2 regions of the Cytobacillus solani genome follow, and region 2 is predicted to be linked to the other one. Evidence: a T-box and tRNA genes for the amino acid it is inferred to sense, from the RefSeq annotation. Region 2 holds a T-box; the other holds one or more tRNA genes.
The links. The T-box of region 2 lies ahead of thrS (threonine--tRNA ligase). A T-box ahead of a tRNA ligase gene usually reads a tRNA of that ligase, here a tRNA-Thr.
Positions count from the first base shown of each region.

Region 1 (4,843 bases), 840 kb from region 2:
ATGTCCCCAGTTATTTTCAACAATCTTAACCACTTCATTAATGGCTACAAGATCCACTTCTGAAATATTTTTATTCTTTATTATTACTACGGAGATGCTAATTCCTGCACCAAAAACTGCCAGTATCATGACAATGGCCAATTTTATTCTCATTGACTGATATCCTCTAAAACATACCCTGTTCCCCAAACTGTTTTAATAAATTGCGGATTCCTAGGATCCTCTTCAATTTTCTCTCGTAAATGCCGAATATGTACATTAAGGGTCCCATCACCTACAAAGGAATCTCCCCATACATGTTGAAACAATTCTTCTTTTGTAATAATTCGATTTTTATTATTCACCAAATAAGACAAAAGTTTATATTCCATCGCTTTTAATTGAATATCCTCACCATTTACTCGGACACGATGAAGCTTCGTATCCATTTGGATTTGTCCAAACGCTAAAACTTCTTGCGAATTGTTCATGCTGCCACTATATCTTTTTAATACAGCTTTCACTTTAGCCAGTAAAATACTTAATGTATATGGCTTTTGAATGTAATCGTCTCCACCTATATTTAGAGCAATCAGCACATCGTCATCACTAGAACGTGCACTGATAAATAGAATAGGAATCTGCGTTGATTTACGTAATTCTTTACATAAATCAAATCCAGAAGAACTTCCAAGATTTATATCAAGGAGAATCAATGATGGCTCATTTTCCTCCAAAAAACGTTCGCACTCCTCAGCACTTGTCACAAACGCTGTTTTAACCTCAAACATATTAAAATATTCACAAGTTGTTTCAGCTAAAGCAATCTCATCATCAACAATCAAACAATCTAATTTCATAGCAAATCTCCTAGAAAAATACTATCCTACATTTATTTTCCGGACATTTTCAGTATATCATTACTTTTTATAAGCAAGTGCAAATTTATGGGTCTTAATATTAAAAAAAGACGCTGATTTTTGCTCATAATACGACTATTAATAACAGTGGATTTAGCAAAATTCACTAGTAAATAAACACAAAAAACCGTTCCCCACATTGTGAGAAACGGTTGATATGACGATATTATTCACGTTAAAATTACTGATTGTTACTAAATGTTGATACCGGTGGTCGGGGTCGAACCGACACTCCAGAAGGAACACGATTTTGAGTCGTGCGCGTCTGCCAATTCCGCCACACCGGCATATTAAATTATTTCTTGGAAAGTGCCGAGGACCGGAATCGAACCGGTACGGTAGTCACCTACCGCAGGATTTTAAGTCCTGTGCGTCTGCCAGTTCCGCCACCCCGGCGTATCTATTTCATAAGCTAATGATTAGTAAATTATGGAGGCGGCAACCGGATTTGAACCGGTGATCAGGGTTTTGCAGACCCATGCCTTACCACTTGGCTATGCCGCCATAAAATAAATTGGAGCGGAAGACGGGATTCGAACCCGCGACCCCCACCTTGGCAAGGTGGTGTTCTACCACTGAACTACTTCCGCAAAATGGCTGGGCTAGCTGGATTCGAACCAACGCATGTCGCAGTCAAAGTGCGATGCCTTACCGCTTGGCTATAGCCCAATAGTTATTCATATTATATGTAACAAATGTAGATTATGTGAATCGTAATATGGGGCGACTGATGGGAATCGAACCCACGAGTGTCGGAACCACAATCCGATGCGTTAACCACTTCGCCACAATCGCCATAATCAAATTTATTCATTCATAAAATTATGGGGCGGCTGATGGGAATCGAACCCACGAATGTCGGAACCACAATCCGATGCGTTAACCACTTCGCCACAACCGCCATAAATAATGGCAGGGGTAGTAGGAATCGAACCCACACTGAAGGTTTTGGAGACCTTAGTTCTACCTTTAAACTATACCCCTATAAATAAATGGTGGAGGGGGACGGATTCGAACCGCCGAACCCTAAGGAGCGGATTTACAGTCCGCCGCGTTTAGCCACTTCGCTACCCCTCCGAAAAAGTGTGAGACATGCCGGCCAGAGGACTTGAACCCCCAACCTACTGATTACAAGTCAGTTGCTCTACCAATTGAGCTAGGCCGGCACAATATAAATGGTGGCTCAGGACGGAATCGAACCGCCGACACAAGGATTTTCAGTCCTTTGCTCTACCGACTGAGCTACTGAGCCACTATATAAAAATGGCGGTCCGGACGGGACTCGAACCCGCGACCTCCTGCGTGACAGGCAGGCATTCTAACCAACTGAACTACCGGACCAGATTGCGGGGACAGGATTTGAACCTGCGACCTTCGGGTTATGAGCCCGACGAGCTACCGGACTGCTCCACCCCGCGATAATCTTATTTCCATATGTACCTATCAAGTAAATATGGTGGAGGATGACGGGATCGAACCGCCGACCCTCTGCTTGTAAGGCAGATGCTCTCCCAGCTGAGCTAATCCTCCTAATAATGGTGACCCCTACGGGATTCGAACCCGTGTTACCGCCGTGAAAGGGCGGTGTCTTAACCGCTTGACCAAGGGGCCATATGTAAATGGCGGAGAGCAAGGGATTTGAACCCTTGAGACAGCTATAAACCGCCTACACGATTTCCAATCGTGCTCCTTCGGCCACTCGGACAGCTCTCCTTATGGCTCCGCAGGTAGGACTCGAACCTACGACCGATCGGTTAACAGCCGATAGCTCTACCACTGAGCTACTGCGGAATAATACCAGCTTGGCGGCGTCCTACTCTCACAAGGGGACAGCCCCTAACTACCATTGGCGCTGAGAAGCTTAACTGCCGTGTTCGGGATGGGAACGGGTGTGACCTTCTCGCTATCGCCACCAAACTTTTTTGAAGACAAGTTTTATTATAACGTCTTTTTTAATTTTTTCAAGAGAAAAATTGAAATTTATTCTCTCAAAACTAGATAATGTTAAAGAAGAAGTAGAGTAATCATTTATGGTTAAGTCCTCGACCGATTAGTATTTGTCAGCTCCACGTGTCACCACGCTTCCACCTCAAACCTATCAACCTGATCATCTTTCAGGGGTCTTACTAGCTTGACGCTATGGGAAATCTCATCTCGAGGGGGGCTTCATGCTTAGATGCTTTCAGCACTTATCCCTTCCGCACATAGCTACCCAGCGATGCTCTTGGCAGAACAACTGGTACACCAGCGGTGCGTCCATCCCGGTCCTCTCGTACTAAGGACAGCTCCTCTCAAATTTCCTGCGCCCACGACGGATAGGGACCGAACTGTCTCACGACGTTCTGAACCCAGCTCGCGTACCGCTTTAATGGGCGAACAGCCCAACCCTTGGGACCGACTACAGCCCCAGGATGCGATGAGCCGACATCGAGGTGCCAAACCTCCCCGTCGATGTGGACTCTTGGGGGAGATAAGCCTGTTATCCCCGGGGTAGCTTTTATCCGTTGAGCGATGGCCCTTCCATGCGGAACCACCGGATCACTAAGCCCGACTTTCGTCCCTGCTCGACTTGTAGGTCTCGCAGTCAAGCTCCCTTATGCCTTTACACTCTTCGAATGATTTCCAACCATTCTGAGGGAACCTTTGGGCGCCTCCGTTACTTTTTAGGAGGCGACCGCCCCAGTCAAACTGCCCACCTGACACTGTCTCCTGCCCCGATCAGGGGCATGGGTTAGAATTTCAATACAGCCAGGGTAGTATCCCACCGATGCCTCCACCGAAGCTGGCGCTCCGGCTTCCAAGGCTCCTACCTATCCTGTACAAGCTGTACCGAAATTCAATATCAGGCTACAGTAAAGCTCCACGGGGTCTTTCCGTCCTGTCGCGGGTAACCTGCATCTTCACAGGTACTATAATTTCACCGAGTCTCTCGTTGAGACAGTGCCCAGATCGTTACGCCTTTCGTGCGGGTCGGAACTTACCCGACAAGGAATTTCGCTACCTTAGGACCGTTATAGTTACGGCCGCCGTTTACTGGGGCTTCAATTCAGAGCTTCGCGTAAGCTAACCCCTCCTCTTAACCTTCCAGCACCGGGCAGGCGTCAGCCCCTATACTTCGCCTTGCGGCTTCGCAGAGACCTGTGTTTTTGCTAAACAGTCGCCTGGGCCTATTCACTGCGGCTTTTCAGGGCTATTCACCCTAAAAAGCACCCCTTCTCCCGAAGTTACGGGGTCATTTTGCCGAGTTCCTTAACGAGAGTTCTCTCGCTCACCTTAGGATTCTCTCCTCGCCTACCTGTGTCGGTTTGCGGTACGGGCACCTTATCCTCACTAGAGGCTTTTCTTGGCAGTGTGGAATCAGGAACTTCGGTACTATATTTCCCTCGCTGTCACAGCTCAGCCTTCACGCAAACGGGATTTTCCTCGCTTGCAGCCTAACTGCTTAGACGCACATATCCAGCAGTGCGCTTACCCTATCCTCCTGCGTCCCCCCATTGCTCAAACGGAGTTTGGTGGTACAGGAATATCAACCTGTTGTCCATCGCCTACGCTTTTCAGCCTCGGCTTAGGTCCCGACTAACCCTGAGCGGACGAGCCTTCCTCAGGAAACCTTAGGCATTCGGTGGATGGGATTCTCACCCATCTTTCGCTACTCATACCGGCATTCTCACTTCTAAGCGCTCCACCAGTCCTTGCGGTCTAGCTTCAACGCCCTTAGAACGCTCTCCTACCACGGACATCGTAGATGTCCATCCACAGCTTCGGTGATACGTTTAGCCCCGGTACATTTTCGGCGCAGAGTCACTCGACCAGTGAGCTATTACGCACTCTTTAAATGGTGGCTGCTTCTAAGCCAACATCCTGGTTGTCTAAGCAACTCCACATCCTTTTCCACTTAACGTATACTTTGGGACCTTAGCTGGTGGTCTGGGCTGTTTCCCTCT
Region 1 is NZ_CP041305.1:797,115-801,957, forward strand. It holds gene FI644_RS04110 (HAMP domain-containing sensor histidine kinase) at 1-153, opposite strand, end outside; gene FI644_RS04115 (response regulator transcription factor) at 150-839, opposite strand; tRNA gene FI644_RS04120 (tRNA-Leu) at 1,105-1,186, opposite strand; tRNA gene FI644_RS04125 (tRNA-Leu) at 1,210-1,295, opposite strand; tRNA gene FI644_RS04130 (tRNA-Cys) at 1,330-1,403, opposite strand; tRNA gene FI644_RS04135 (tRNA-Gly) at 1,415-1,489, opposite strand; tRNA gene FI644_RS04140 (tRNA-Gln) at 1,494-1,568, opposite strand; tRNA gene FI644_RS04145 (tRNA-His) at 1,619-1,694, opposite strand; tRNA gene FI644_RS04150 (tRNA-His) at 1,725-1,800, opposite strand; tRNA gene FI644_RS04155 (tRNA-Trp) at 1,810-1,883, opposite strand; tRNA gene FI644_RS04160 (tRNA-Tyr) at 1,893-1,976, opposite strand; tRNA gene FI644_RS04165 (tRNA-Thr) at 1,993-2,065, opposite strand; tRNA gene FI644_RS04170 (tRNA-Phe) at 2,076-2,151, opposite strand; tRNA gene FI644_RS04175 (tRNA-Asp) at 2,164-2,240, opposite strand; tRNA gene FI644_RS04180 (tRNA-Met) at 2,244-2,317, opposite strand; tRNA gene FI644_RS04185 (tRNA-Val) at 2,354-2,429, opposite strand; tRNA gene FI644_RS04190 (tRNA-Glu) at 2,436-2,510, opposite strand; tRNA gene FI644_RS04195 (tRNA-Ser) at 2,520-2,612, opposite strand; tRNA gene FI644_RS04200 (tRNA-Asn) at 2,616-2,690, opposite strand; rRNA gene rrf (5S ribosomal RNA) at 2,700-2,816, opposite strand; rRNA gene FI644_RS04210 (23S ribosomal RNA) at 2,930-4,843, opposite strand, start outside.
Region 1: it encodes a tRNA-Thr, which carries the amino acid that the T-box ahead of thrS (threonine--tRNA ligase) is inferred to sense. The anticodon was not compared.

Region 2 (4,843 bases):
GAAGTGTTTGAACACTTAATCAAAGATTTACAAACAAATGAACAGAAACTAGCTCTTCTATTTATTGATATAGACTTTTTTAAAAAGGTAAATGATACGTACGGGCATTCAGAGGGCGATGTGGTTCTGAGGGAATTAGGATTAAGACTTCAGCAAAGTACTAGAACCTTTGATATAGTAAGCCGAAATGGCGGAGAAGAATTTACAGTTCTCCTTTTAGATTGCCCATTAAATCGAGCAAATGAATTAGCGGAACGTATCAGAAAGAATGTTGAGGACACACCTTTTACATTGCATTCAGGGAAAGAAATCGACCTTACTATTTCAGTTGGAGTAGCATGCTATCAAGAAACGACAAAAGACCCAACTATGCTAATAGAGGATGCAGATAAAGCTTTATATCAAGCAAAACAATCTGGAAGAAATAGAGTCTGCAATTACGGGCAATAGGTATTTACTTGATAAAAAGAACCTTAACAAAAGCTGTCAGCCTGACAGCCATGCGGGATTACAGTGTAAAATTATACTAGAAAAGTTAAAGTGTAATGTATACAATGTTTTTTTAAAATCCGCTTGACATTTTTAAATATCTGTAATACAGTTATTTGCAATAATAATACGATCTGTTATTAGCTATGAAAAGGACATGAACTATTTTTGAATTTCTTTCCAGAGAACAGGGTCATTGGCTGGAAGCCCTGAAGAAAAGGAAATGGTTTACCGCCTTGGAGCAATTATGGGGAACTGGTTTGAAACCAAATTAACTATAATCGGTAAATCCGTTATCTTTTTGAGCATAAAGCACATTCATCATGTGCCTTATGGAATTAGGGTGGCACCACGACCGCACTCGTCCCTTTTATTGGGATGGGTGCGTTTTTTTTAATCAAATAGTTATCGCGTTGAAAAGGACATGAATTATTTTTAACTTTCTTATCAGAGAACAGGGTCATTGGCTGGAAACCCTGAAGAAAAGGAAATAGTTTACCGCCTTGGAGCAATTATGGGGAACTGGTTTGAAACCAAATTAACTATAATCGGTAAATCCGTTATCTTTTTGAGCATAAAGCACATTCATCATGTGCCTTATGGAATTAGGGTGGCACCACGACCGCACTCGTCCCTTTTGTTGGGATGGGTGCGTTTTTTTTTATAGTATCAGAATTTTTAACTTTGGAGTTAGAGAATTGTCTAGCTCCAGCGCCTATCGCCTATCAAACTTCAGGTCCCCTCCCTACGATAAGTCAACATCGGTTCGCACTCGCTCACCGTGTTTCCTTTATCTCAGTCGTGACCCTTCCAGTTTGTACGGCGATGATCAAGGCGCTTGCGCTTTTCTAGATAAAATCAAATAGTTATCGCGTTGAAAAGGACATGAATTATTTTTAATTTTCTTACCAGAGAACAGGGTCATTGGCTGGAAGCCCTGAAGAAAAGGGAATAGTTTACCGCCTTGGAGCAATTATGGGGAACTGGTTTAAAACCAAATTAACTATAATCGGTAAATCCGTTATCTTTTTGAGCATAAAGCACATTTCATCATGTGCCTTATGGAATTAGGGTGGCACCACGACCGCACTCGTCCCTTTTATAGGGATGGGTGCGTTTTTTTATTTATAAAGATTTTAAAAATTAGGGGGACTTTAAGATGTCTAATCAAATCGAAGCAGAAAAAAGAAATCATCGAAAGTTAGGTCAAGAGTTAGAGCTTTTTACTTCAATGGAAGAGTCACCAGGGATGCCTTTCTTCCTGCCAAAAGGAATGGTCATTCGTAATGAGCTTGAAAACCTTTGGAGAGAGAAGCACCAAAAGGCAGGCTATCAGGAAATTAAAACACCTATTATGATGAAACAGGAAATTTGGGAGCAGTCAGGTCATTGGCAGCACTACAAGGATAATATGTATTTCTCTCATGTGGATGAACAAAGTTATGCGATTAAACCAATGAGCTGTCCCGGAGCGATTTTAATTTTTAACAATAAACGAAGAAGTTACCGTGAATTGCCGATTCGCTTTGCTGAACTTGGGTTAGTCCACCGCCATGAACTGTCAGGCTCTATTAATGGACTGCTAAGGGTGCGTTCCTTTACACAAGACGATGCCCATTTATTTGTCCGGGTAGACCAAATTGAATCCGAAATAGATAAGGTATTATCCTTGATTGATGAATTCTATGCTCATTTTGGTTTTGAGTATAAGGTAGAGCTTTCAACTCGGCCTGACGAATACATGGGTTCAAAAGAAATTTGGGATGAAGCTGAATTCGCATTAGAGTCTGTTTTAAAAAGCAAAGGGATGCCATACCAAATCAATCCTGGAGATGGAGCTTTTTATGGACCAAAAATTGACTTTCATATTTTGGATTCACTCGGACGAAGCTGGCAATGCGGAACAGTTCAGCTTGACTTCCAAATGCCAGAAAAGTTTGGCTGCTCATATGTAGGTGAAGATGGGAAGCTTCATTGCCCTGTAATGATTCATCGGGCGATTTATGGCTCAGTTGAGCGGTTCATGGCAATCTTAATTGAACATTTTGCTGGTGATTTTCCGCTATGGCTGGCACCTGTTCAGGCAAAAATAATAGCTATTTCAGATTCCCATATTGATTATGCTTCTGAAGTTAAATCACAATTAGAATCTGCGGGAATACGAGTGGAATTGGATTCGAGGTCTGAGAAGATGGGACTTAAGATAAGAGAAGCGGAAAAGCAAAAGATTCCTTATATGCTAATCATCGGTGATCAAGAGGCAAGGGATAGGTCTGTGGCGATAAGAAAGCGAAAGGAAGGAAATCTTGGCGTCATGAGTGTTCAGGCTGTGATTGAGCATTTCAGTGAGGAAATAAACGCAAACAATTAAAGGAAGTTCGACAAGAAAAGTTGAAAAATAGCTGTTGCCAGAATAGGGGTATAGGTATGGCGGAATAATACGATGAAAGATGTTTATGTAGGAGTGAAATCATGCCGGAACTACCCGAAATGGAGACGTATAAATTGTTGCTGCGACCATTGATTGGCGGTCAAACAATTACGGAGGTCACGATAAACCGGGAAAAATCAATTAATGTACCAGTTGAGCAATTTACTTCTCTTGTTTTAAATCAGAAAATAAAAGGCATTGAAAGAAGAGCGAAATATCTAGTTTTCCAGCTGCAAAATGACTCAAATTTACTTTTGCATTTAATGCTTGGTGGCCGAATGTTTTTTGGAAAGGAAGAAGACCGTCCAGATCGAACGGTACAGGTACAATTATCCTTTGGAAATTATCACCTTTACTTTATTGGTCTCCGTTTAGGGTATTTACATCTTTTATCACATGAAATGGTACAGCAGGAATATCAACAAATTGGGCCTGAGCCGCTTGATCAAAATTTTTCTCTCCATGCTTTTCATACCATCATGAAAGACAAAAGAGGGGGTTTGAAAACAACACTGCTGAATCAAGAGGTCATTGCTGGCATCGGGAATCGCTATTCGGATGAAATTCTTTGGCATGCACAGCTTCTGCCAGAAAGAAAAATAAATGAACTAGATCCTGATGATCTTGCTCGCCTATACGAATCAATCCAGCATATTCTTCAGCTCGGGATTCAACAAGGCGGTTATATGGAGGAGCCCCTTTTTAAGGGAGATGGCAAAACAGGAGGCTATGAAATGTATGTCCATAGCCGTGAAGGGGAAAATTGCAGACGGTGTCATTCACCGATTGCAATGAAAGAAATTTCCTCGCGTAAAACGTACTTCTGTCAAAACTGCCAGCATTAAAATGAAAAGAATAAAAATTATCCCAAACAGCACTGTGATTCGTTTGAAATGAACTACAGTGCTTTTTCTTTTAAGACTTCTTTCGATTAATATTTTTTGTAATGATTGCAAAAGCTTAGTGTGTATTGACGAAAAATAAAGAAGGTATCTAATACATGATTCGGATTTTTGCTGTTACTGTCGATTTAAAACTGATAAAAGATATACCAATGGATCGCTTAACTGATCAAAATATAAAATGGTATTGGGTAGATTTTGATTCTCCTGCTGAAGAGGAAGTGAAGCTTCTTAAAACACATTTTAATTTCCATCCACTTGCGATAGAAGACTGCTTGCACTTTTTACAGCGTCCTAAACTTGACCATTACGAGGGCTATGATTTCTTTGTTTTGCATACATTAAACCAATCTTCACTAATGCCTGAAGAAGTGGATGTATTTGTAGGACATAATTTCATTGTAACTTTTCATCTTACATCCTCAGTTGAAATTGAATTCATTCAACAAAGAATAATAGAAGATAAAGCTGTTATAAGTAAAGGTGCAAAATATATTTACTATTTAATAATGGATAAAATTGTAGATGAATTTTTCCCAAGTGTTTATCAAATGGAAGATGAATTAAATGAAATCGAAGCAAAAGATGCAAACCAAAATTTAATTGAGGAAGTTTATGAAATCAGGAAAAAACTGCTTAGATTGCGCAGAACCATTTTACCTATGCGAGAATTACTTTATAGGATTTTAAACTCTGAGAACTTAATCATTCCTAAAGAAGAACGGATTTATTTTATGGATATATACGACCATTTGCTGAAGCTTTCTGAAATGATTGAGTCCAATCGGGAAATGACAGCAGATATTCGGGATAGTTATCTTTCCATTAATTCTGATCGAATGAATACGATTATGAAGACGCTTACTGTGATGACATCTGTTTTTGTCCCTTTAACCTTTATCGCAAGCATTTATGGAATGAACTTTGAATATATGCCGGAACTCTCCTGGCATTTTGGATACTTCGGTGTATTAACAGTAATGCTTGTGGTTGGCTCTACTATGTTAATCGGATTATGGAT
Region 2 is NZ_CP041305.1:1,636,528-1,641,370, reverse strand. It holds gene FI644_RS08425 (diguanylate cyclase) at 1-450, shown strand, start outside; T-box leader at 627-861, shown strand; T-box leader at 894-1,128, shown strand; T-box leader at 1,355-1,590, shown strand; gene thrS (threonine--tRNA ligase) at 1,649-2,860, shown strand; gene mutM (bifunctional DNA-formamidopyrimidine glycosylase/DNA-(apurinic or apyrimidinic site) lyase) at 2,962-3,765, shown strand; gene corA (magnesium/cobalt transporter CorA) at 3,921-4,843, shown strand, end outside.